One region of the Actinoplanes sp. NBC_00393 genome, then DNA from elsewhere that is predicted to be linked to it. Evidence: riboswitches for the same ligand, from Rfam matches in the RefSeq annotation. Region 1 holds a riboswitch; each other region holds the start of a gene.
What was found. A riboswitch is a leader RNA that binds a small molecule or an ion and turns the genes downstream of it on or off. The one in region 1 is predicted to bind cobalamin.
Positions count from the first base shown of each region.

Region 2: another riboswitch for cobalamin. It lies ahead of cobN (cobaltochelatase subunit CobN); the one in region 1 lies ahead of OHA21_RS15690 (MerR family transcriptional regulator).
Region 3: another riboswitch for cobalamin. It lies ahead of OHA21_RS23215 (VWA domain-containing protein); the one in region 1 lies ahead of OHA21_RS15690 (MerR family transcriptional regulator).

Region 1 covers NZ_CP107942.1:3,324,305-3,331,342, forward strand. Annotated here, with positions in the region: gene OHA21_RS15685 (ABC transporter permease) at 1-306, shown strand, start outside; gene OHA21_RS15690 (MerR family transcriptional regulator) at 296-1,255, opposite strand; cobalamin riboswitch at 1,254-1,456, opposite strand; gene OHA21_RS15695 (helix-turn-helix domain-containing protein) at 1,509-3,098, opposite strand; gene OHA21_RS15700 (siderophore-interacting protein) at 3,221-5,098, shown strand; gene OHA21_RS15705 (ABC transporter substrate-binding protein) at 5,115-6,095, shown strand; gene OHA21_RS15710 (FecCD family ABC transporter permease) at 6,182-7,038, shown strand, end outside.
Region 2 covers NZ_CP107942.1:6,653,833-6,660,870, reverse strand. Annotated here, with positions in the region: gene OHA21_RS30870 (precorrin-2 C(20)-methyltransferase) at 1-645, opposite strand, end outside; gene OHA21_RS30865 (precorrin-8X methylmutase) at 648-1,265, opposite strand; gene OHA21_RS30860 (precorrin-3B synthase) at 1,265-2,683, opposite strand; cobalamin riboswitch at 2,760-2,884, shown strand; gene cobN (cobaltochelatase subunit CobN) at 2,921-6,457, shown strand; gene OHA21_RS30850 (carboxymuconolactone decarboxylase family protein) at 6,461-6,913, opposite strand; gene OHA21_RS30845 (sigma-70 family RNA polymerase sigma factor) at 7,007-7,038, shown strand, end outside.
Region 3 covers NZ_CP107942.1:4,930,903-4,937,940, reverse strand. Annotated here, with positions in the region: gene OHA21_RS23235 (citrate synthase) at 1-1,149, shown strand, start outside; gene OHA21_RS23230 (ArsR/SmtB family transcription factor) at 1,232-1,531, shown strand; gene OHA21_RS23225 (SRPBCC family protein) at 1,528-2,037, shown strand; gene OHA21_RS23220 (gluconokinase) at 2,075-3,676, shown strand; cobalamin riboswitch at 3,693-3,822, shown strand; partial or broken gene OHA21_RS23215 (VWA domain-containing protein) at 3,878-6,250, shown strand; gene cobO (cob(I)yrinic acid a,c-diamide adenosyltransferase) at 6,937-7,038, shown strand, end outside.

The DNA.
Region 1 (7,038 bases):
TATGTGGTGGCGGCCCGGTCGCTGGGCGCGGGAACGGCGCGAATCCTGGCCCGGCACATCGCGCCCAACATCGCCGAACCGCTGCTCGCCCACCTGTTGCTGCGGTTCGCGGGAACCCTGCTCACCGTCTCCGGGCTGTCCTTCCTCGGCCTCGGCGTGCAGCCGCCCACCCCGGAGTGGGGCGCGATGGTCGCCGAGGGACGCAACCACCTGTTCACCAGCCCGCACCTGGTCCTGGCGCCGGCCGCGGCAGTGGTGATCACGGCGACGTGCGCAACAGTCCTCGGGCGCCGCCTCACCCGTTAGGCGGTGACGGCCCTTCGCCCTCGACGAGGCCGGTCACCGCGGCGACGGCGTCAGCCAGAGTCGGACAGCGCAGTCGCTCGCTGCTCGGCGGCCAGCCTTGTCCCGCGGCCACGATGCTGGGCCGCCAGTCCGGAACACCGTTCAACGCCGTCAGCAAGACGGGTATCACCGGCCGCCAGACATGGCTCCACACCGCGACGGCGGCGGGCCGGTGGCGGGCCACCGCGTCGGCGAGCACATCGGGAGGCAGGCCGGCGCCGAGGTGCACCGAACCCGTGCCGGTCTCGGCCAGCGCGGCCGCCAGGGCGTCGATGGCGGTCACGTCGCGACGGCCGTCGGCAGCGACCAGGAGCACCCGGACCGGAGTCCCGGAGGGCGGGCGTGCAACGGCGGCGAAGACCTCGCTCAGCGTGCGGGCGAGTAGGCGCCGGGCGAGGGTTTTGCGTGTCTCGGCGTACCGGCCCTGGCTGAGGTGGGTGAAGGCGGGACCGGCGAGCGTGTGGTAGGTGTGCACGACACCGTGCGCGGCGACCGCGCCGCTCAGCGTTTCGCGCAGGGTCAGCACATCCAGGCGGCGGGCGGCGCGGGCCAGGCCGCGGGCCTCGGCGTCGGTGCCGGGATTGCGATGTGGATGCGCGGCGAGGCTGGTGGTGGTTTCGCGGCGGGCGAGCCGGGCCGCCTCGGCAGCGGGCACGCCTCGTGTGGTCAGCTGCGCCATAACGGTCAGGGCGGCGACGTCATGTGCCGTGTAGCGACGGTGCCGGCCGGATTCGTGACCGGTGGGGCCGAGCCCGTAGCGCTGATGCCAGGTCCGCAACGTCGTCGTGGCGACGCCGAGGCGCCGGGCCAGTGTCCCGGCACTCAGCCGCTCCTGCACGTGCGGCACCGCGTAGTCCTCTTCTCCCACCGCCGACCCGCCCTCGAGGTCACCGATCACACCGCGCCTCATCCGGCGTGGGCAGTGGCAGGTCTTCGGACTCGTGGGCGCCCTGCTCGTTCCTACTGGCCGTCGCTTCCCGGGCGTTGCGCCCAGTGCGTTGACGGCGGTCGTTCCCACTCACCGCTGCGGGGCAGTCCCGGATTCACACCGGGTTCCCTCTTGCGACGCCCGGCCTTGCGGGACGGGCGAACCAGCTGCCCGTCCAGTCTAGAACCGGCCGGGGCCCGGCGGGGCACCCGGTCACCGCTTCAGCCGCTGACGATCAGGATGTCTCAGCCTCGCGTTCCTGGTATTCGCGTGGCGAGAGGCCGTGGAAGCGGGTGAAGGCGGTGCTGAACGTCGGCAGGTGGGCGTAGCCGACGCGGCGGGACACGGCGCTGGGCCTGGCGCCGCCGAGCAGCAGGTCACGGGCGATGCGCATGCGGGCGGCGTAGCGCCAGCGGGCGAAGGTCATGCCGGTCTGGTCGCGGAAGGCCCGGTGAACCTGGGCGGGGACGTCGAACGCGGCCGGTTCGTGGGTGACGTCGATGTGGCGCAGGTAGTCCATCGCCGCCGCGCGCGCACGCGGATCGGTGGGCATCGGCACCGACAGCGCTCGTTGCGTGACGACCTGTTCGGCGAACAGGTCGAGGATGTGCCGGGGATCGTAGTCGTCGGGGTGCAGTCCCGATCGGGCGCTGATCGAGCAGTGCATCAGGTAGTCGTCCCAGGCGGGTGAGAACTGCACCTGGAGCGGCTCGGTGAGCTGGAGGTCGGCGGTGCCGGCGTTGCCGAGGGGCAGTGAGATGGAGTTCTCGCGCAGACCGGTGATGTGTTTGAGGCCCGCGGGGATCCAGGTCGCAACGCCGCGGTGTCGTTCGTGACGGCGTTCGCCGATGTCGAGGTATCCGCTGCCGCGGTACATCCAGGTCAGGACGTGCACGTGGTTGGCATGCGGGGAGGTGCGGGCGGCGGGCAGCGGATCGGATCCGGTAGCGAATGACCCGTCGCCTCGTACCAGGCGCATGAGCTGCTCGGTCTGACGTGCCAGGGTGGCGCGCGGTGTCAGGTCGACACGGGCGGAACTGGCGGCGAGCTTCCTGCTGAAGTCGTGCGGTGTCAGCCCGTACTGCTGCTTGAAGGCGCGAGTGAAGCCGTTGCGGCTGGCGAACCCTACCCGGGCGGCCACCTGGTCGGCGTCGTATCCCGCGGCCAGGAACTCGACGGCCGCGATCAGCCGGTGGCGCAGCCGCCACTGCTCGAAGGTGAGTCCGGTGCCGGTGAGGAAGGCGCGGCGCAGGGTTCGCGGGCTGGAGAGCGCCTTGCTCGCCCACTGCTCGACGGTGAGGTCGATCGCGGGGTCGCGGAGCAGCTGCTCGGCCACCGCTCGGGCGCCGGCGGCTCTCGGCATCTCCGGCACAGTGAAGGTGGGCGCAGGCGCAGGCGGGCCTACTCGGGGACGGCGTAGCAGATCGGTGATCGCGTCCTGGAAGTAGCCGTGACCGCTCAGCGGGGTGACCTGCAGGTTGAAGTGCTGGATCAGCCAGTCCTGCCAACCGTCGGGGACTTCGAAGCGGGTCGTTTCCGGCGGCCCGTCGGCACCCGGGTGGAACCACAGGGGGAAGGCGACGGTGCCTGGCTCGGTGATGATCGCGCGGTGGTCCCACCCGGCCGCGGGAATCCAGGTGCCCTGCCCGGCGGTGAGGTGGAACACCGCGTCGCCGTCGATGCGCACGTGCGCGGTGCCGGTGCGGACCCAGATCAGCAGCGGGCGGCGGGGATGCCCCGTCGAGTCCGATCGCGCCGCCGGAATCGGCGGGGCTTCGGTCGCGTCGGCGGGAAACAGGGAGGAGATCGGTACGCCCCTAAACAAAACGGCAGTCTGCGCACAGCAAATATGGTGAGGGTAGCCTAACCTAATCGCCGAGCGCCGCTCCGCCGATCCGGCGCGTGGCCTCACTCTCAGTCGAACGACCGGAAAGGGCTGCCTTCAGCATGCCGAAGACCGCACGCCGGCTCACCGTGCACCCAGTAACCCTGCGCGAGGTCGAGGTCCTTCGGGTGGCGGACCTGACGCCGGGGATGCGGCGGATCACGCTGGGCGGAGCGCAGCTGCGCGCGTTCACCTCGGCCAACGGCTTCGCACAGCCCGCCTTCGACTCGCTCGGTTTCGACGACGACATCCGGCTGGTGTTCCGCTACCCCGGCCACAGCGAGCCGGTGCTGCCGGTGCAGCAGGAGCGGGGCGTGGAGCTGCCGAGGAATCCCCGCCCCCTGTCGAAGGTCTACACCGTCCGCCGCTGGAATGCTGAAGCCGGCGAGTTGGACGTGGACTTCGTCAAGCACGGCATCGGCGTGGGCACCACCTGGGCCTACCGCGCGCAACCGGGCGACCGCATCCACTTCTACGGCCCGAGCGCGTCGCGCGCGCTCCCTGACGACGCGGACTGGCTGTTGGCCGCCGGGGACGACACCGCCCTTCCGGCCATCGCCCGGCTGCTGGACGAACTGCCCGAGGACACCCGGGCGCGGGTGTTCGTCGAGGTCGCCGAGGACTCACACCGGCTGGAACTGCGCACGCTGCCGCACGTCGAGGTGACCTGGCTGGTGCGCGACGGCGCCGAGGCGGGTACGACCACCCTGCTGCTGGATGCGGTCAAGGACAGCGGCTGGTGGGAGGGGCGACCGTTCGCGTGGCTCGCCGGGGAGCACACGTCCGTGCGGGATCTGCGCCGCCATCTGGTCGAGGACCGCGGGGTGCCGAAGGAGGACATCGGCTTCGCCGGGTATTGGCGTCGCGGCGAGGTCGTCGCCCTGGAGACCGACGCGGCGATGCCCGACCCGCAGAAGTCGGCCACGCCGTTCGAGCGGCTGCATGAGCTGACCGAGCTGGTCGCGCCGTTGGCGATCCGCACTGCCGTCGAGTTGGACGTACCGGAGCTGATCTCCCGCGGTGTCACCCGCGTGACAGACCTGGCCGCCAAGACCGACTGCGACGAACGGGCGCTGGGCAAGCTGCTGCGCTACCTGCACACCCTGGACGTCCTGACCGAGACCGAACCCGGCCACTACCGGCTGACACCGGTGGGTGAGGTCCTGACACTCGAGTTCATCGCCGACCGGCTGCACCCGGCCGGGGTGGTGGGTCGCGAGATGCTCGGCTTGCACGGGCTCACCGAGTCGATTCGCACCGGCCGGCCGTCGTACGCCTCGGTCACCGGCCAGACCTTCGCCGAGGTACGCGCCGACCAGGACTACGAGGATCGCTACCTGGAGCGCCTGGCGAGGTTCCAGGCCGCGCTGGCCGAGCCGATCGCCAGGTCCGGCATCCTCAACGGAGTCGAGCACCTGGTGCTGCACTCCGGCGGCGCCGGCGCCCAGGCCCGGGAGTTCCTCGCCGCCCACCCCGGCCTGCGGATCACGATCTGCGCGCTGCCCGCCCAGGCCGACTGGCTGCGCCGCGACCTGCCCGACACGATCCCCGACGACCAGCAGCGCGCGCAGGTCAGCGTGGCCGAGCAGTCCGTCTTCGAACCCGGCCCGGCGGCGGATGCCGTCTTCGTCATCCGCGCCTTCAAGTCCCTGCCCGACGCCGACGCCGCCCATGCCCTGCGCCGCGCGGCCGAGGGCTTGCTTCCCGGCGGCCGCGTGCTGGTGGTCGAGGAGACCTTCGGCCTCGACGACCTGGACGAGCACGACGGCGAAGCGGATCTGCTCGGCCTCACCGTGCACGGCTCCGGTCTGCGCACCGCCGCCGAGCTCGACGCGGTCTTCACCCGAGCCGGACTCGCCCACCGTGCGACGCACACCGTCGGCTGGGGCGCCACCGTCCACGAACTCGTACCCGCTGGTCCCTCCGCACAACAGAAGTAGAAAGAAGAGAAGAACCATGACCACCCTGACACGACGCGGCGCGGCCCTCCTCGCCGCACTGTTGAGCACCACGCTCGTCCTCACCGCCTGCGGCAGCGACGGCGAGGACACCGCCGACGCAGCTCCCCAGACACGCAGCGTCACGGGCGGCAACGGCACGATCGAGGTGCCCGCCGACCCGCAGCGGGTAGCCACGATCGGCAACACGACCCTTCCGTTCATCGACATGGGCGGCAAGCCGGTGGCCGTCACCACGGTGGGTGCCTCCGAACTCGGCCTCATTCCCGCCGAACAGAAAGCCACGTTCGAGGCAGCCACGAATGTCGGCGCCAGCGGCGATCAGGTCGACATGGAGAAGCTCGCCGGCCTGAAGCCGGACCTCATCCTGGCCCAGCTGCCCGACGGCGAGTTCGAGGAGATCAAGAAGCAGCTGGAATCGATCGCCCCGACGGTCTTCTGGGGGCTCGACGTCGAGTGGAAGGCCCTCGCCGACGGCGTCTCGCAGGCCGGCAACGTCACGGACGGGCTCAGCGGGCAGAAGGCGCAGTTCGAGGAGAAGATCACCAAGATCAAGCAGACGTACGGCGAGATCATCGCCGGCACCAAGTTCGTCAACCTCGACCGCTGGGAGAGCTCCGATCCCGGAACGTTCTCCGTCGCGGACTTCGGTTGCGTCGAGATCGCCCAGGGTGACCTCGGCATGAACTTCCCCAAAGCGGCCGAAGGCGAAGACCCCCTGGGCTGGACGTCCCTGCCGTACGAGCAGCTCGCGGAGCTGTCCAAGTACGACGTGATCACCTACCCCGTCGACGCCGCGGGCCAGCCGAAAGCGCCCTTCGCGCCGGTGGTCGAGACCAACACCTGGAAGGCGCTGCCTGCCGTGAACTCCGGCCGCGCGCTGGGAGTCTTCTGCCCCGGCAACAACTCCTACGGGCCGGTCCTGCGGTACCTGGACTCGCTCGACACCGCTCTGGCCACCCTGCCCGCCAACAAGTGACAACTCTCGCCCTGCGCCACGACGGTCCGGGCACCGTGCCGGTGCCCGGACCGCGTCGGCGCTTGATCGGGTTGGTCGTTGCGCTCGTGGCACTGCTTGTCCTGCTGCTGCTGAGCGTGATGATCGGGTCGACGGCGATCGCGCCATCGGTGGTGTGGGACGCCCTGTTCCATCCTTCCGCCGACATCGACCAGTTCGCCATCCGTGACTACCGGCTGCCGCGCACCATCGTCGGCCTCGTGGTGGGCGCGGCGCTCGGCGTGGCGGGAGCGCTGATCCAGGCGTTGACCCGCAACCCGCTGGCCGATCCGGGCATCCTCGGCGTGCACGCGGGCGCTTCCTTCGCGGTGACGGTCGCCGTGGGGCTGATCGGGATCCGCGACATCGGTGGCTACATGTGGTTCGCCTTCGCCGGGGCGCTGATCGTCACTCTCATGGTGCTCGCCCTCGGGTCGACCCGCCAGGGGCAGTCACCGGTGGTCATGGTGCTCGCCGGGGTCTGTGTCGGCGCGGTGCTCAGCGGCGCCGCGTCGGCACTCGAGCTGACCAACCCGGACGCGTTCGACGCGATGCGGTCCTGGAATGCCGGTTCGATCGTCGGCCGGCCACTGGATCTGGTGTGGCCGGTCCTGCCGTTCTTCGCGGTGGCACTCATCCTGGCCTTCGCGGTGTCAGGTCCACTCAACGCCATGGCCCTGGGCGACGATCTGGCGGTCGCCCAGGGCGTCCGGCTGGCCCGCACCCGCGTCCTCGCGATCATCGCGCTCACCGTGCTCGCCGGCGGAGCGACCGCGATCGCCGGACCCATCATCTTCGTCGGACTCATGGTGCCGCACGTGGCTCGCTGGATCGTCGGCCCGCACCAGCGCTGGATCTTCGCCTACAGCGTCGTGCTGGCCCCGATCCTGCTGCTGGCCTCCGACATCCTCGGGCGCTTCGTCAT
Region 2 (7,038 bases), 3.3 Mb from region 1:
GGTGGCCCGCTCCACATACCACGCGTCGTCGATGCGGCCGGCCCGGTCCAGCGCCTCCCGGACGCCCTCGAACGTCCGGCCCAGCTTCATCACGGCGGCCGAGTCGGTCCCGGCGAGCCGGGTCGCCAGCTCGTCGGTGGAGAGGGTGCCGGGGAGCACGGTGAGCACCTCGTCGCGCTCCATCAGCGGCCGGCCGAGGACGGCGGAGGCGGCGCTGACCGAGGTGACGCCGGGGACGACGGTCGTCTCATACCGATCGGCGAGGCGTTTGTGCATGTGCATGTAGGAGCCGTAGAAGAACGGGTCGCCCTCGGCGAGCACCACCACGTCACGCCCGGCGTCCAGGTGCGCGGCGAGCCGGGCCGCGGACTCGGCGTAGAACTCGTCGATCGCGCCCTGATAACCGCCGGGGTGATCGGTGTTCTCCGTGGTCACCGGGTAGATCAGCGGCTCCTCGATCTGCCCGTCGTGCAGGAAGCCGGCCGCGATCGCCCGGGCGTTGCTGCGCCCGTGCCGGGCCGCGTGGTACGCCACCACGTCGGCCGAGCCGATCAGCCGGGCCGCCTTCACCGTGACCAGTTCGGGATCGCCGGGGCCCAGACCGACTCCGAAGAGCCGACCGGGCTGAACCACATCGTTCGTCATACCTATTCCGCTTCCGAGGCGAGGGCGTTCACCGCGGCTGCGGTGATGGCGCTGCCACCCCGGCGACCGCGGACGATCAGATGTTCCAGGCCGGACTCGGCCAGCGCTTCCTTGGACTCGGCCGCGCCGATGAAACCGACCGGGATGCCGAGCACCGCCGCCGGCCGGGGCGCGCCGGCCGCGACCATCTCCAGCAGCCGGAACAGCGCGGTCGGCGCGTTGCCGATGGCCACCACGGCGCCGCCCAGGCGGTCACCCCACAGGTCGAGCGCGGCGGCGCTGCGGGTGTTGCCGATCCGCTGCGCCAGCTCCGGGACGCCGGGTTCGCGTAGCGTGCAGATCACCTCGTTGGCCGCCGGCAGCCGGCTGCGGGTCACCCCGGACGCCACCATCTCGGCGTCGCACAGGATCGGGGCGCCGTCGAGCAGCGCCTTGCGGGCCGCGGTCACCACCCCTGGGCTGAACCGCACGTCCTCGACCAGGTCGACCATCCCGCAGGCGTGGATCATCCGGACCACCACCCGCGACACGTCGTCCGGCAGCCCACCCAGATCGGCCTCGGCCCGGATCGTGGCGAACGACCGCCGATAGATCTCAGCGCCGTCCCGCACGTACTCCATCAGGCCTCCCTCGCCGCTGCCACCACGTCCCCCAACTCCCGATCCACCACGTCCCGCCGATCTGGGCCGCTTCCGGCCGGGCCGCCGCCGGGCCTACGGCCGCCGGGCGCAGTCTTCCCGGAAGGAGGGGCCGCGGTCCTCGTCCTGCCGGGCGGAATGCCGGGGACGAAGGTCCCGTCCGCGATCCCGACCCCGCCTGGATCGAGGCCCATGCCGCTCGAGCCAAGATCATCTGTGGGTGCAGCGGACCCGGGAGCCGGTTGCCGAGTGACCCGGTAGCCGACGGCCGTCGCTTCGACGCGGACGTGCCGGCCCGCCGGGCTGCCGCAGGCCCGGCCGCAGCCCACCCAGTGCGCCGGCAGACCGTCGACGAAGCGGGATGTCGCGGTGGCGTCGGCACGCACGTCGGCCAGGGATTTCGCGCAGCCGGGCCGCCCGGCGCAGCTCGTCACGCCGACCCAGGGCGAGTCGGCCGCGGTCGGCAGGCCGGCCGCGACCAGGCGATCAGCCCACGCCTGTGCCGCGGGGCGCGCCAGATCGGGCACGACCACGCCGCGCCAGGGCGTCACCACCAGGTGGTCGGCCTCTTCCAAAACCCGCAACGGTACGCCACTGAGCTGCCCCAACGGCACCAGAGCGCCCACCGCGACGAGCCCGTCCGGCTGCTCCAGGAGACCGAGGTGATCACCCGGCTCGCACGCCTCGACCGGCACTGCCGCCGCCACGCCGGCCGGGGTCACGCCGAGCGCGGCAGCGACCCGCGCCGACACGCGGGCCGGACCGTCGGTGAGCTCCCGCAACCGCCAGGCCGCCGCGCCGTCGCCGCGCTGCGCCTCGCGCTCCGCCAGGAACCCGTGTGCCGCCGCGATCAACGCGGGAACGACCTGCTCAGCAGCGACCCGCAGACCGGTGTCGTGCCCGGCGAACCGCAACGCGAAGCGGCCGCCGGCCGGATCGGGGCGGCCCTCGATCGGCACCGCTGCCACGTCGGCTGCGAGCGGAACGTGACCGATCGCGAACAGGAACTTGCCGGGCAGTCGGGACAGGGCCGGATCGCCGCAGACGGCGGCGTCCAACGCGGACACGAGTGCCCGGGACGGCGATTTTTGAAGTGGCGGCGACGCGATGTTCCGTACCCCATCGTGGGTTGTGGAAGGCAGCAGCCCGGCCGCGCGCAAGCCGGCCGCCAAGGTCTCCGTGTGCTCCGCCGGCACTGCTCTGATCTGCAGGTTTGCCCGGGACGTCAGCTCCAGCCGGCCGTCGCCGTGGCGCTCGGTCAGCTCGCGCAGCGAGCGCAGCTGAGCGCCGGTCAGCATGCCCCCGGGCAGCCGGACCCGCGCCAGCAGCCCGTCGGCCGCGGCATGCAGCCGCAGCGCGCTCGGGCAGGCGTCGACGTCCGACGATCGGGGGGAGACCACGGCCCGGATACTACGGGCGGGCACCGACAGAACCGCATCCTCGGGTCGGCAGAGTCACACATCCGCCTATTACCGATGTCGAGTAGCGTGTGCCGGAAAAGCGGCGACGCCGCGGAGGAAGCCGGTGCGAGTCCGGCGCGGTCCCGCCACTGTCACCGAGATCTTCTCGGGAGCCAGGAACTCCGGTCGCCGTGATCTCTACTACCCGGGGCGCGGACCCCGAGGGGGAGCGCACGCGTGTTCTTGCTGCTGTCGACGTCCGACACCGACCTGCTCAGCGCCCGTGCCAGCGGTTCCGCCTGGCGCCTGGCGAATCCGGCCCGGACCGGGGTCACCGATCTGCCCGCCCTGCTCGACGGCGTCGATCTCGTGGTGGTGCGCATCCTCGGCGGCCGCCGGGCCTGGGAAGAGGGCCTGGACGCGCTGCTCGCCGGTGACGTGCCGGTGGTCGTGCTCGGCGGCGAGCAGGCGCCGGACGCCGAGTTGATGAAGCTCTCCACGGTTCCCGCCGGGGTCGCGGCCGACGCGCACACCTACCTGGCGCAGGGCGGCCCGGAGAATCTCACCTCGCTGCACGACTTCCTCTCCGACACGGTGCTGCTGACCGGCAACGGCTTCGCGCCGGCGGTCGAGAGCCCGCAGTGGGGAGTGCTGCCCCGACTCTCCGTTTCCGGAACGCCGACGGTGGCGGTGCTCTACTACCGGGCTCACCACATGGCCGGCAACACCGCGTTCGTCGAGACGCTCTGCCAGGCCATCGAGGCCAAGGGTGGGCAGGCGCTGCCGATCTTCACGGCGTCGTTGCGTACCGCGCCGCCCGAGCTGCTCGCCGAGCTGCGCAAGGCGGACGCCCTGGTGGTGACCGTGCTGGCGGCCGGCGGCACCAAGCCGGCGACCGTGGGCGCCGGCGGGGACGACGAGGCCTGGGACGTCGGGGTCCTCGCCGACCTGGACGTGCCGATCCTGCAGGGGCTCTGCCTGACCAGCTCACGGGCGGTGTGGGAGGCGAGCGACGACGGGCTGTCGCCGCTGGACGCGGCGACGCAGGTGGCCATCCCGGAGTTCGACGGGCGGATCATCACGGTGCCGTTCTCGTTCAAGGAAATCGATCCGGACGGGCTGTCGGTCTACGTGGCCGACGCGGAGCGGGCCGCTCGGGTGGCGGGGATCGCGGTGGCCCACGGCCGGCTCCGTCACGTGCCGCCGGTGAAGCGCCGGATCGCGTTGATGCTCTCCGCCTATCCGACCAAGCACTCGCGGATCGGCAACGCGGTCGGTCTGGACACCCCGGCCTCGACGGTTGCCCTGCTGGCCGCGCTGAAGGAGCGCGGCTATCGGATCGGCGATTTCGACTCCTATGACGGTGACGCCCTCATTCACACGCTGATCGCGGCGGGTGGTCAGGACCCGGACTGGCTGACCGAGGAGCAGCTCGCCGGCAATCCGGTCCGCATCCCCGGCGTTGCGTACAAGTCCTGGTTCGACACCCTGCCGGCGGACTTCCGGGAGAGCGTGGAGCAGCACTGGGGCCCGCCGCCCGGCGAGCTGTACACCGACGGCGGCGACATCGTGCTGGCCGCGCTGCGCGACGAGAACATCGTGGTCATGGTGCAGCCGCCGCGTGGGTTCGGTGCGAACCCGGTGGCGATCTACCACGACCCGGATCTGCCGCCCTCGCATCACTACCTGGCGGCGTACCGGTGGCTGGCCGACGACTTCGGCGCGCACGCGGTGGTGCACGTGGGCAAGCACGGCAACCTGGAGTGGCTGCCGGGCAAGAACGTCGGCATGTCCGCTTCGGACGGGACCGACGCGGCGCTCGGTGATCTGCCGCTGATCTACCCGTTCCTGGTGAACGACCCGGGCGAGGGTACGCAAGCCAAGCGCCGGGCGCACGCCACGCTGGTCGACCACCTCATCCCGCCGATGGCGCGCGCCGAGTCGTACGGGGACATCGCCCGCCTCGAGCAGCTGCTCGACGAGCACGCGAACATCGCGGCCATGGACCCGGCGAAGCTGCCGGCGATCCGGGCCCAGATCTGGACGCTGATCCAGGCCGCCAAGATGGACCACGACCTCGGCCAGGCGAACCGTCCGGACGACGAAGAGTTCGAAGACTTCATCATGCACATCGACGGATGGCTGTGTGAGGTCAAGGACGTGCAGATCCGGGACGGGCTGCACGTGCTGGGCGCGGCGCCGGAGGGCGAGGCGCGGATCAACCTGGTCCTCGCGATGTTGCGGGCGCGGCAGATGTGGGCCGGTCAGGTGGCTGCGCTGCCGGGCCTGCGGGAGGCGCTGGGCCTCGCCGAGGGCGCGTCCGTCGCGGAGACCGACGCGATTGAGGCGCAAGCCCGAGCGTTGGTGACGGCCATGGAGGAGCGCGGCTGGCCCGAATCCAACATTTCTGATCTGTCGGATAACGCGGATGTGCTCCGCGTGCTGGAGTTCGCCGCCCGCGAGGTGGTTCCCCGGCTCGCCCGGACCACTGACGAGCTGACCAACGTGCTCCATGCCCTGGACGGCGGCTACGTCCCGGCCGGCCCCAGCGGCTCCCCGCTGCGCGGCCTGATCAACGTGCTGCCCACCGGCCGCAACTTCTACTCGGTCGACCCGAAGGCCATCCCCAGCGCCCTCGCCTGGGAGACCGGCCAGGCCATGGCCGAGTCACTGCTGAACCGCTACCGGACCGACTACGGCGACTGGCCGCGCTCGGTCGGTCTCTCCGCCTGGGGTACCAGCGCGATGCGGACGGCCGGTGACGACATCGCCGAGATCCTGGCGCTGATCGGCGTCCGGCCGGTCTGGGACCCCGCGTCGCGGCGGGTCACCGGTCTGGAAGCGATCACGGCCGAGGAGCTGGGCCGTCCCCGGGTCGACGTGACGGTCCGCATCTCCGGCTTCTTCCGGGACGCGTTCCCCCACGTGGTGGCGATGCTCGACGACGCGTTCCAGCTGGTCGCCGGGATCGACGAACCGGACAACTACGTCCGCGAGCACGCGCTGCGCGACCAGGAGTCGCACGGCGACTGGCGGCGGGCGACCACGCGGATCTTCGGGTCCCGGCCCGGGGCGTACGGCGCCGGCATCCTGCCGCTGCTCGACAGCCGCAACTGGCGGGACGACGCCGACCTGGCCGAGGTGTACGCGGTGTGGGGCGGGTTCGCCTACGGCCGCGGCCTGGACGGCGTGCCTGCGCGACCGGACATGGAGAACGCGTACCGGCGGATCGACGTCGCGGCCAAGAACATCGACACCCGCGAGCACGACATCGCCGACTCCGACGACTACTTCCAGTACCACGGCGGCATGATCGCCACGGTGCGTGCGCTGACCGGGCGCGCGCCCGCGGCGTACATCGGCGATTCCACCAACCCGGACCAGGCACGCACCCGCAGCCTGACCGAGGAGACCGCGCGGATCTTCCGGGCGCGGGTGGTCAACCCGCGCTGGATCGCCGCCATGCGGCGGCACGGCTACAAGGGCGCGTTCGAGCTGGCCGCGACGGTCGACTACCTCTTCGGGTACGACGCGACGGCCGGCGTGGTGACCGACTGGATGTATGAGCAGCTGGCCGCGAGTTACGTGCTCGACGCGGAGAACCAGGAGTTCATGAAGCAGTCGAACCCCTGGGCTCTGCACGGGATCACCGAACGCCTGCTGGAGGCGGCCGACCGCAAGCTCTGGGACTCCCCATCACCTGAGACGCTGGCGGCACTCCAGCAGCTCTACCTGGAGACCGAGGGCGACCTGGAGGACGGCTCGGCCTCCTGACGCTCAGCCCCAGCTCTGCGGCGCCTGCTGCCGGGTCGCCGCGTTGATCCGGTTGAAGAAGTTGGTGGTGGCGATCCACAGCACGAGCGCCCCCAGCTGCGGCTCGGTGTAGTGCTTCGCGGCGGCGTCCCAGATCTCGTCCGGCACGGCGTCGGCCCGGTCGGCGAGCCGGGTCGCCGCCTCGGCCAGCGCGAGGGCGGCCCGTTCGGCGTCGGTGAAGTAGGTCGTCTCCCGCCAAGCCGCCACCGCCCACAGCCGCTCCTCGGTCTCGCCGTTCTTCTTCGCGCTCCGGGCCCCCGAGTCCACGCAGACACTGCATCCGTTGATCTGGCTGGCCCGCAGGTGGACCAGTTCCAGGGTGGCGTTCGGTACGCCGGCCGAGTGCGCCTCCTTGTACAGCAGGTTGACCGCCTTCATGATGTCCGCCGAGGCCGAGCTGGTGATTCGAGCCTGCATGACTGTCTCCTCGTCACATCGGTGTGTTCGCATCCGTCGGTGGGGTGACGGGCCCGATCGGGGCGATGTGACGAATGTGACGGGGGTCACTTCATGTATGAGGATGTGCTGGCCGAACGCTTCGA
Region 3 (7,038 bases), 1.6 Mb from region 1:
GTGAACACGGCGTCGACCACGTCCGCGATCACCTACATCGATGGTGACCAGGGCATCCTCCGGTACCGGGGATACCCGATCGAGCAGCTGGCCGAGAAGTCGACGTTCCTCGAGGTCTCGTACCTGTTGATGAACGGCGAACTGCCGACCGCCGCCCAGTTGCGCGACTTCGCCGACAAGATTCGCGTGCACACGCTCCTGCAGGAGGAGATGCGCACGTTCTTCTCCGGCTTCCCGCGTGATGCGCACCCGATGGCGGTGCTCTCTTCGGCGGTGACCGCGCTTTCCACCTTCTATCAGGACGCGCTCGACCCGCTCGACGAGGAGCAGGTTGATATCTCCGCAATCCGCCTGATGGCGAAACTTCCGACGATTGCGGCGTACGCCTACAAGAAGTCGATCGGCCACCCGCTGCCGTACCCGGACAACTCGCTGGATTATGTCGAGAACTTCCTGCGGTTGACGTTCGGCCTGCCGACCGTTCAGTACAACGTCGACCCCAAGGTCGCGAAGATCCTGGACATGCTCTTCATCCTGCACGCCGACCACGAGCAGAACTGCTCCACGTCGTCCGTGCGTTTGGTCGGCTCGTCGCAGGCCAACCTGTTCGCCTCGATCTCGGCCGGCATCGGTGCGCTCTCCGGCCCGCTGCACGGTGGCGCCAACGCGGCGGTGCTCGAGATGCTCGAGCAGATCCGCAAGGACGGCGGAGACGTCAACTCGTTCGTCACCCGGGTGAAGAACAAGGAAAAGGGCGTCAAGCTCATGGGCTTCGGCCACCGGGTCTACAAGAACTACGACCCGCGTGCCGCCATCGTGAAGAAGGCCGCCCAGGAGATGCTCTCCACCCTGGACACGCCGGACCCGCTGCTGGAGATCGCCTTCCAGCTCGAGGAGATCGCGCTCAACGACGACTACTTCGTCTCCCGCAAGCTGTACCCGAACGTGGACTTCTACACCGGCCTGATCTACAAGGCCATGGGTTTCCCGACCAAGATGTTCACCGTTCTCTTCGCGATCGGCCGGCTCCCCGGCTGGATCGCGCAGTACCGCGAGATGATGACCGACCCGGCCAACAAGATCGGCCGCCCGCGGCAGATCTACACCGGCTCGCCGGTGCGCGACTTCGTGCCGCTCGACCAGCGCTGAGTCTCTTCGAAAAGCCCCGCCGGCGCCGGCGGGGCTTTTCCGGGCTTGCTATATGCCTTGCCGAGCATATAACGTGGCGTTCATGGACGTCCTGGAGGTTCTCGCCGAACCGGCCCGCCGCCGGATCGCCGACGTGCTGCGTCTCGGCGAGGCGAGCGTCGGTGACCTGGTCAGTGCGCTCGGGATGAGCCAGCCCGCCGTCTCCAAGCACCTGCGGGTGCTGCGTGAGGCCGGCGTGGTGACCGCCCGGGTCCGGGCCCAGCAGCGGATCTATCGCCTGGAAGCGGGGCCGTTCCGGGAGCTGGACGCCTGGCTGGCGCCCTACCGCAGGCTTTGGGACCACCATCTCGACGCACTGGAACGCCACCTGGAGGAATCATGACCGCCGAACTGAATGCGCGCCTCGAGCCGACCGGCGAACGCTGGACTCTCGTCTTCATCCGGGAGCTGCGGAAGCCGCCGGAGGAGGTGTGGGGCGCCCTGACCGACCCTGGCCGGCTCGAGCGGTGGGCCCCGTTCACCGCCGAACGTGATCTCGGCACGACCGGCGACACCACCCTGACGATGATCGACGGCGACGAGTCCACCCCGTTGCCCGCGACCGTCCGCCGAGCGGAGCCGCCGCACCTGCTGGAGTACACCTGGGGTGACGACCTGCTGCGCTGGGAGTTGGAGCCGTCCGGTGCGGGCACCCTCCTGACCCTGCGGCACACCCTTCCCGGCGAGGACGGTCTCGGGCCGATGGTCGCGTCCGGCTGGCATCTCTGCCTCGACGTGATGGAGCGCCTGCTGGACGGCGAGGACGTCCGGGCCGTGCGTGGCGAAGAGGCGAAGGAACACGGCTGGGAGGACCTGCGGGACCGGTACGCGAAGATGTTCGCGGGGTAGGAACAACGCGACCGCCGGTGACAAGGGAGGGCCACGCATGGACGTCGTGATCGGGATCGACACCGGGACCACCGCGACCAAGGGGATCGCCGCCGGGCCGGGCGGCGAGCTGCGAGCCCTGACCAGCGTGCACTACCAGCTGTCGGTGCCCGGTCCGGGACGGGCCGAGCTCGATCCCGCCGAGCTCACCGCCGCAGCGGTCAAGGCGCTCACCGACGTGGCGGCCGAGTGCGCACGGCAGGGCGACCGGGTGATCGCGATCGGTCTCAGCTCCTTCCTGCACGCGCTCGTCCCGATGGATCCCGGCGGTCAGCCGCTCGGGCCGGTGGTGACCTGGGCGGACGCCCGGTCCGCCGAGCAGTGCGAGCGGATCGTGGCGTCCGGGCGGAACAAGAAACTGCAGGCGCGCACCGGGACGCCGGTGCACCCGATGTCCCCGCTGACCAAGCTGGCCTGGTGGGGCGAGACCGATCCGGGCACGCTGCGTGAGACGCCCCGCTGGGGTGGGGTGAAGGAGCTGGTGGTCGCGGCGCTGGCCGAGGCGCCCTTCCTCGTCGATCTGTCGATCGCCTCGGGCACCGGCCTCTACGACATCCACGAGCGGCGCTGGGACGACGAGGCCCTCGAGATCGCGGGGGTACGCGCGGAGCAGCTCGCCGAGGTCGTGCCCACCACCCACCGGCTCCGTCTGCGTGCCGACGTGGCCTCCGCCGCCGGGCTGTCCCGGGACGTGCCGCTGATCATCGGGGCGGCCGACGGTCCGCTGGCCAACCTCGGCGTCGGCGCCACCCCGGCCGGGGTCGCGGCGGTCTCGCTGGGCACGAGCGGGGCGTTGCGTACGGTCGTCGACCGGCCCACCACCGACGCCGCCGGACGGCTGTTCTGCTACGCGCTCACCGAGGACCGCTGGGTGATCGGTGGCGCGGTGAACAACGCCGGTTCAGTGGTCCGCTGGGCCGGGCAGAGCTTCGCCTCCGGGTTCGAACGGCCCGGCGCGGAGGGGGAGGACGCCGACGAGCGCGACGCCGCCCTGCTCGAGGAGGCCGCCGGGGTGGTGGTCGGCAGTGACGGGCTGCTCTGCCTGCCGTACCTGCTGGGTGAGCGGGCGCCCTGGTGGCGGCCGGGGATGCGGGGGGCGTACCTCGGGTTGCGCCGCGAGCACGGCCGGCCGCACCTGGTCCGCGCCGCCGTCGAGGGCGTCTGCCAGCAGCTGGCCCTGGTCCGCGACTCGTTCGACGCGGAAGGCTGCCCGCCCACCGAGATCCGGGCCACCGGCGGCGCGGTCGCCTCCCAACTCTGGGTGTCCGTGCTGGCCGGCGCGCTGGACCTGCCGGTCTCGGTCGCCGACACCCCGGAGGGCACCGCGCTCGGCGCCTGCCTGCTGGCCCGGCACGCCCTCGGCGAACTGCCCGACCTGGACACTGCGGCCGCCCTCGTCCCGACCGGCCGGCACACCCGGCCCGACCCGGAGGCCGCCGCGCTCTACCGCAAACTGCGTCCCCTGGTGGAACGCTCGGCGCTGGCCGTGCTCGACGTGGTCGCCGAACTCGACAAGATCGCGCCCGAGCCGCTGCCCGGAACCGAGAAGGCCGTCACAGCACCCCGCGTTGACGCGCAGCCCGGCGGTAGGAAAGAGTGATCGCCGAGCGGTAGCGGAGGAACCCCGGTGCGAATCCGGGACGGTCCCGCCACTGTGACCGGGGAGCGACCCGCCATACCAGCACGCCACGACCCTTCGGGGCCGGAAGGCCGGCGGGGAACGTCGATCCGGGAGTCAGGAGACTCCGGCCGCTCGTGTCAACCGACGAGCGGGCGTGGACACCCGCCGGAAGGGATCCCCGTGACTCCGTACCCGTTCTCCGCCGTGGTCGGCCTCGACGACCTGCGCCTGGCGCTGCTGCTCACCTCCGTCTCACCGGCGATCGGCGGGGTGCTGGTCCGCGGCGAGAAGGGCACGGCCAAGAGCACTGTGGTGCGTGCGCTGGCCGGTCTGCTGCCGTCGGTCGCCGTGGTGCGCGGGTGCCGCTTCGCCTGCGACCCGGCCGCCCCCGACCCGGACTGCCCCGACGGTCCGCACCCGGCCGCCGGCCCGGCCACGGACCGGCCGGCCGCGCTGGTCGAACTGCCGGTCGGCGCGACCGAGGACCGCGTGGTGGGCACGCTCGATCTGCAGCGTGCGCTCAGTGACGGGGTGAAGGCGTACGAGCCCGGGCTGCTCGCCGCCGCCCACCGCGGCGTCCTCTACGTCGACGAGGTCAACCTGCTCCCGGACCACCTGGTCGACCTGCTGCTCGACGCGGCCGCGATGGGCCGGGCACACGTCGAGCGCGACGGCGTCTCGGTCAAGCACGCCGCCCGGTTCCTGCTGGTCGGCACCATGAATCCGGAGGAGGGCGAACCGCGGCCCCAGCTGGTCGACCGCTTCGGCCTGGTGGTGAACGTGGCCGCACCCCGCGACGCGGTCCAGCGGGCCGAGGTGGTGCGGCGCCGGCTGGCGTACGAGGCCGACCCGACGGCCTTCGCCGCCCGTTTCACGGCGGCCGAGCAGGAGTACGCGTCCCGCATCGCCGCCGCCCGCACCCAGCTGCCGTCGGTCGCCCTGCCGGACGCTGAACTCGACCGGATCGCCCGGGTCTGCCTCGCCTACGGCGTCGACGGGATGCGCGCCGACATCGTGGTGGCGCGGTGCGCGGTGGCCCTCGCCGCCTGGCACGGCCGCACCGCGGTGACCGCCGACGACGTCGCCGGCGCGGCCCGGCTCGCCCTGCCGCACCGGCGCCGCACCGATCCGCTCGACCCGCCCGGCACCGACGAGGAGAAGCTCGAGGAGGCCCTCGCCGAGGCCGAACGCCAGGCCGCCCAGGACCGGGCCGCACAAGAGCGCGATCTGCGGGACCCGGCCGACCAGAACCAGCCCGACCAGGGCGAGATCGACCAGGACCAGGGCGAGGCCGGCCAGCCGCGGCCGAACTCCGATCCGGCGCCGGACGACGAGGACGATCCGGACCCGGACGGCGACGGGCCATCGGGCGGCGGGGGAGGCGGGCCGCAAGGCCCACGCGACGGCGGCGGGCCCCAGGGCTCCAGCAACCACCGCGACGGTACGGACTACAGCAGCGCCTCGCCCACCGACTCCGACTCGGGCACCGGACAGCCGGAGAAGGCCGGCGCAACCGCCACAGCCGGCACCGCCTACCGAACCCGCACGCTACGCATCACAGCCCGCGGCGAAGGCGGCCACACCGGCCGCCGCTCACCCGCCTTCGCCCGCCGAGGCCGCGTAGTAGGCAGCCGCACCCCCCACGGCAAACTCTCCGGCGCCCCCCACCTACCAGCCACCCTGCGAGCCGCCCTCACCCGCACCGCCCTCACCCGCGCCGGCCTTGACCGCGCTGGTCTTGACCGCGCTGGTCTTGACCGCGCTGGTCTTGACCGCGCTGGTCTTGACCGCGCTGGTCTTGACCGCGCTGGTCTTGACCGCGCTGGTCTTGACCGCGCTGGTCTTGACCGCGCCGGCCTTGACCGCGCCGGCCTTGACCGCGCCGGCCTCGACCGCGCCGGCCTTGGCCGCGCCGGCCTTAACCGCGCCGGCCTTGGCCGCGCCGCCCTCACCGGCACCGCCCTTGACCGCGCCGGCCTTGACCGAGTGCGGGTGGAGCCGCGGGATCTGCGGGAGTCGGTGCATGTGGGGCGCGAGGCGAACCTGGTGTTGTTCGTCGTGGACGCCTCCGGGTCGATGGCGGCGCGCAAGCGGATGACGCTGGTCAAGACGGCGGTGTTGTCCCTGCTGCGGGACGCCTATCAGCGGCGCGACCGGATCGGGATGATCACGTTCCGGGGTAGTGAGGCCGAGTCCGTGCTGCCGCCCACCTCCAGCCACGAAGTGGGTGTACAGCGGCTGGCCGCCCTGCGCACCGGTGGGCGGACCCCGCTCGCAGCCGGGCTGCGCACCGCGGCTGCGACCATCGCCACCGAACGGCGCCGCGACCCGCGCCGCCGACCGCTGTTGGTGCTGGTCACCGACGGCCGGGCCACCAGCGGACCGGACCCACTGCGGCTCGCACCGCTGCTGGCCGGAGTGGCCACCGTGGTCGTCGACTGCGAATCCGGCCCGATCCGCCTCGGCCTCGCCCGCAAACTGGCCGCCGCCCTGAAAGCCGAGGTCATGCCCCTCGACCACCTCCAGGCGGTGACCTCTACGCACGCCACACGGTCCGCCGCCCAGCCTCCCGCCGCCCAGCCTCCCGCCGCCCAGCCTGCCGCCGCAGGGTCCGCCGCCCAGCCCCCCGCCGCCCGGCCTGCCGGCGCCCGGCCTGCCGCCGCAGGGTCCGCCGCCCAGCCTCCTGCTGCCCGGCCTGCCGCGGGCGAACGTGCCTACCGAAGCGCAGCGTGACCGATCTTGGGCGTTTTGCCACACGATGATGTGGTCGAACACCCAAGATCGCGGACGGTCGCGAGGTGACTCGCAGATCTTGGGCTTCCGACCACACCATGGGGTGACAAAACGCCCAAGATCGCCGACGGGGTGAGAGGGCGCGAGGCGGGGAGGAAGCACGGCGCGGTGAGTGGGACGCGGCAGCACGGCGTGGGAAACAGGCACGACAGCACGGCACCGGGAGCGGCAGCGCAGGAGCGGCGGCGTAGGAGCGGCGGCGTAGGAGCGGCGGCGTAGGAGCGGCGGCGCAGGAGCGGCGGCGCAGGAGCGGAGTGGGGCGTGGCCTCGGAGCCGGGCGCCGGAAGTGAAGCCGGGGCGCGGGAAGTAAGCGTGCGGTTGGGACGCTGGAAGCGGCCGTGGAATGAGGCCGGGCGCGGAGGAATGCGCGGAAGAGGGGCCTTGGAGGCGGACGGCCCAGGTGTTGGTGGTGTGGTGAGCAGTGTGGGTGTGAGGGAGGGTGAACGGTGCCGCAAGGCAAAGTGACCAGCGTGCCGGATGATGGGCTGACCACGCGGCAGCGGCGGCGGCAGGCGGTGCTGGCGGTGCACACCGGGCCGGGTAAGGGG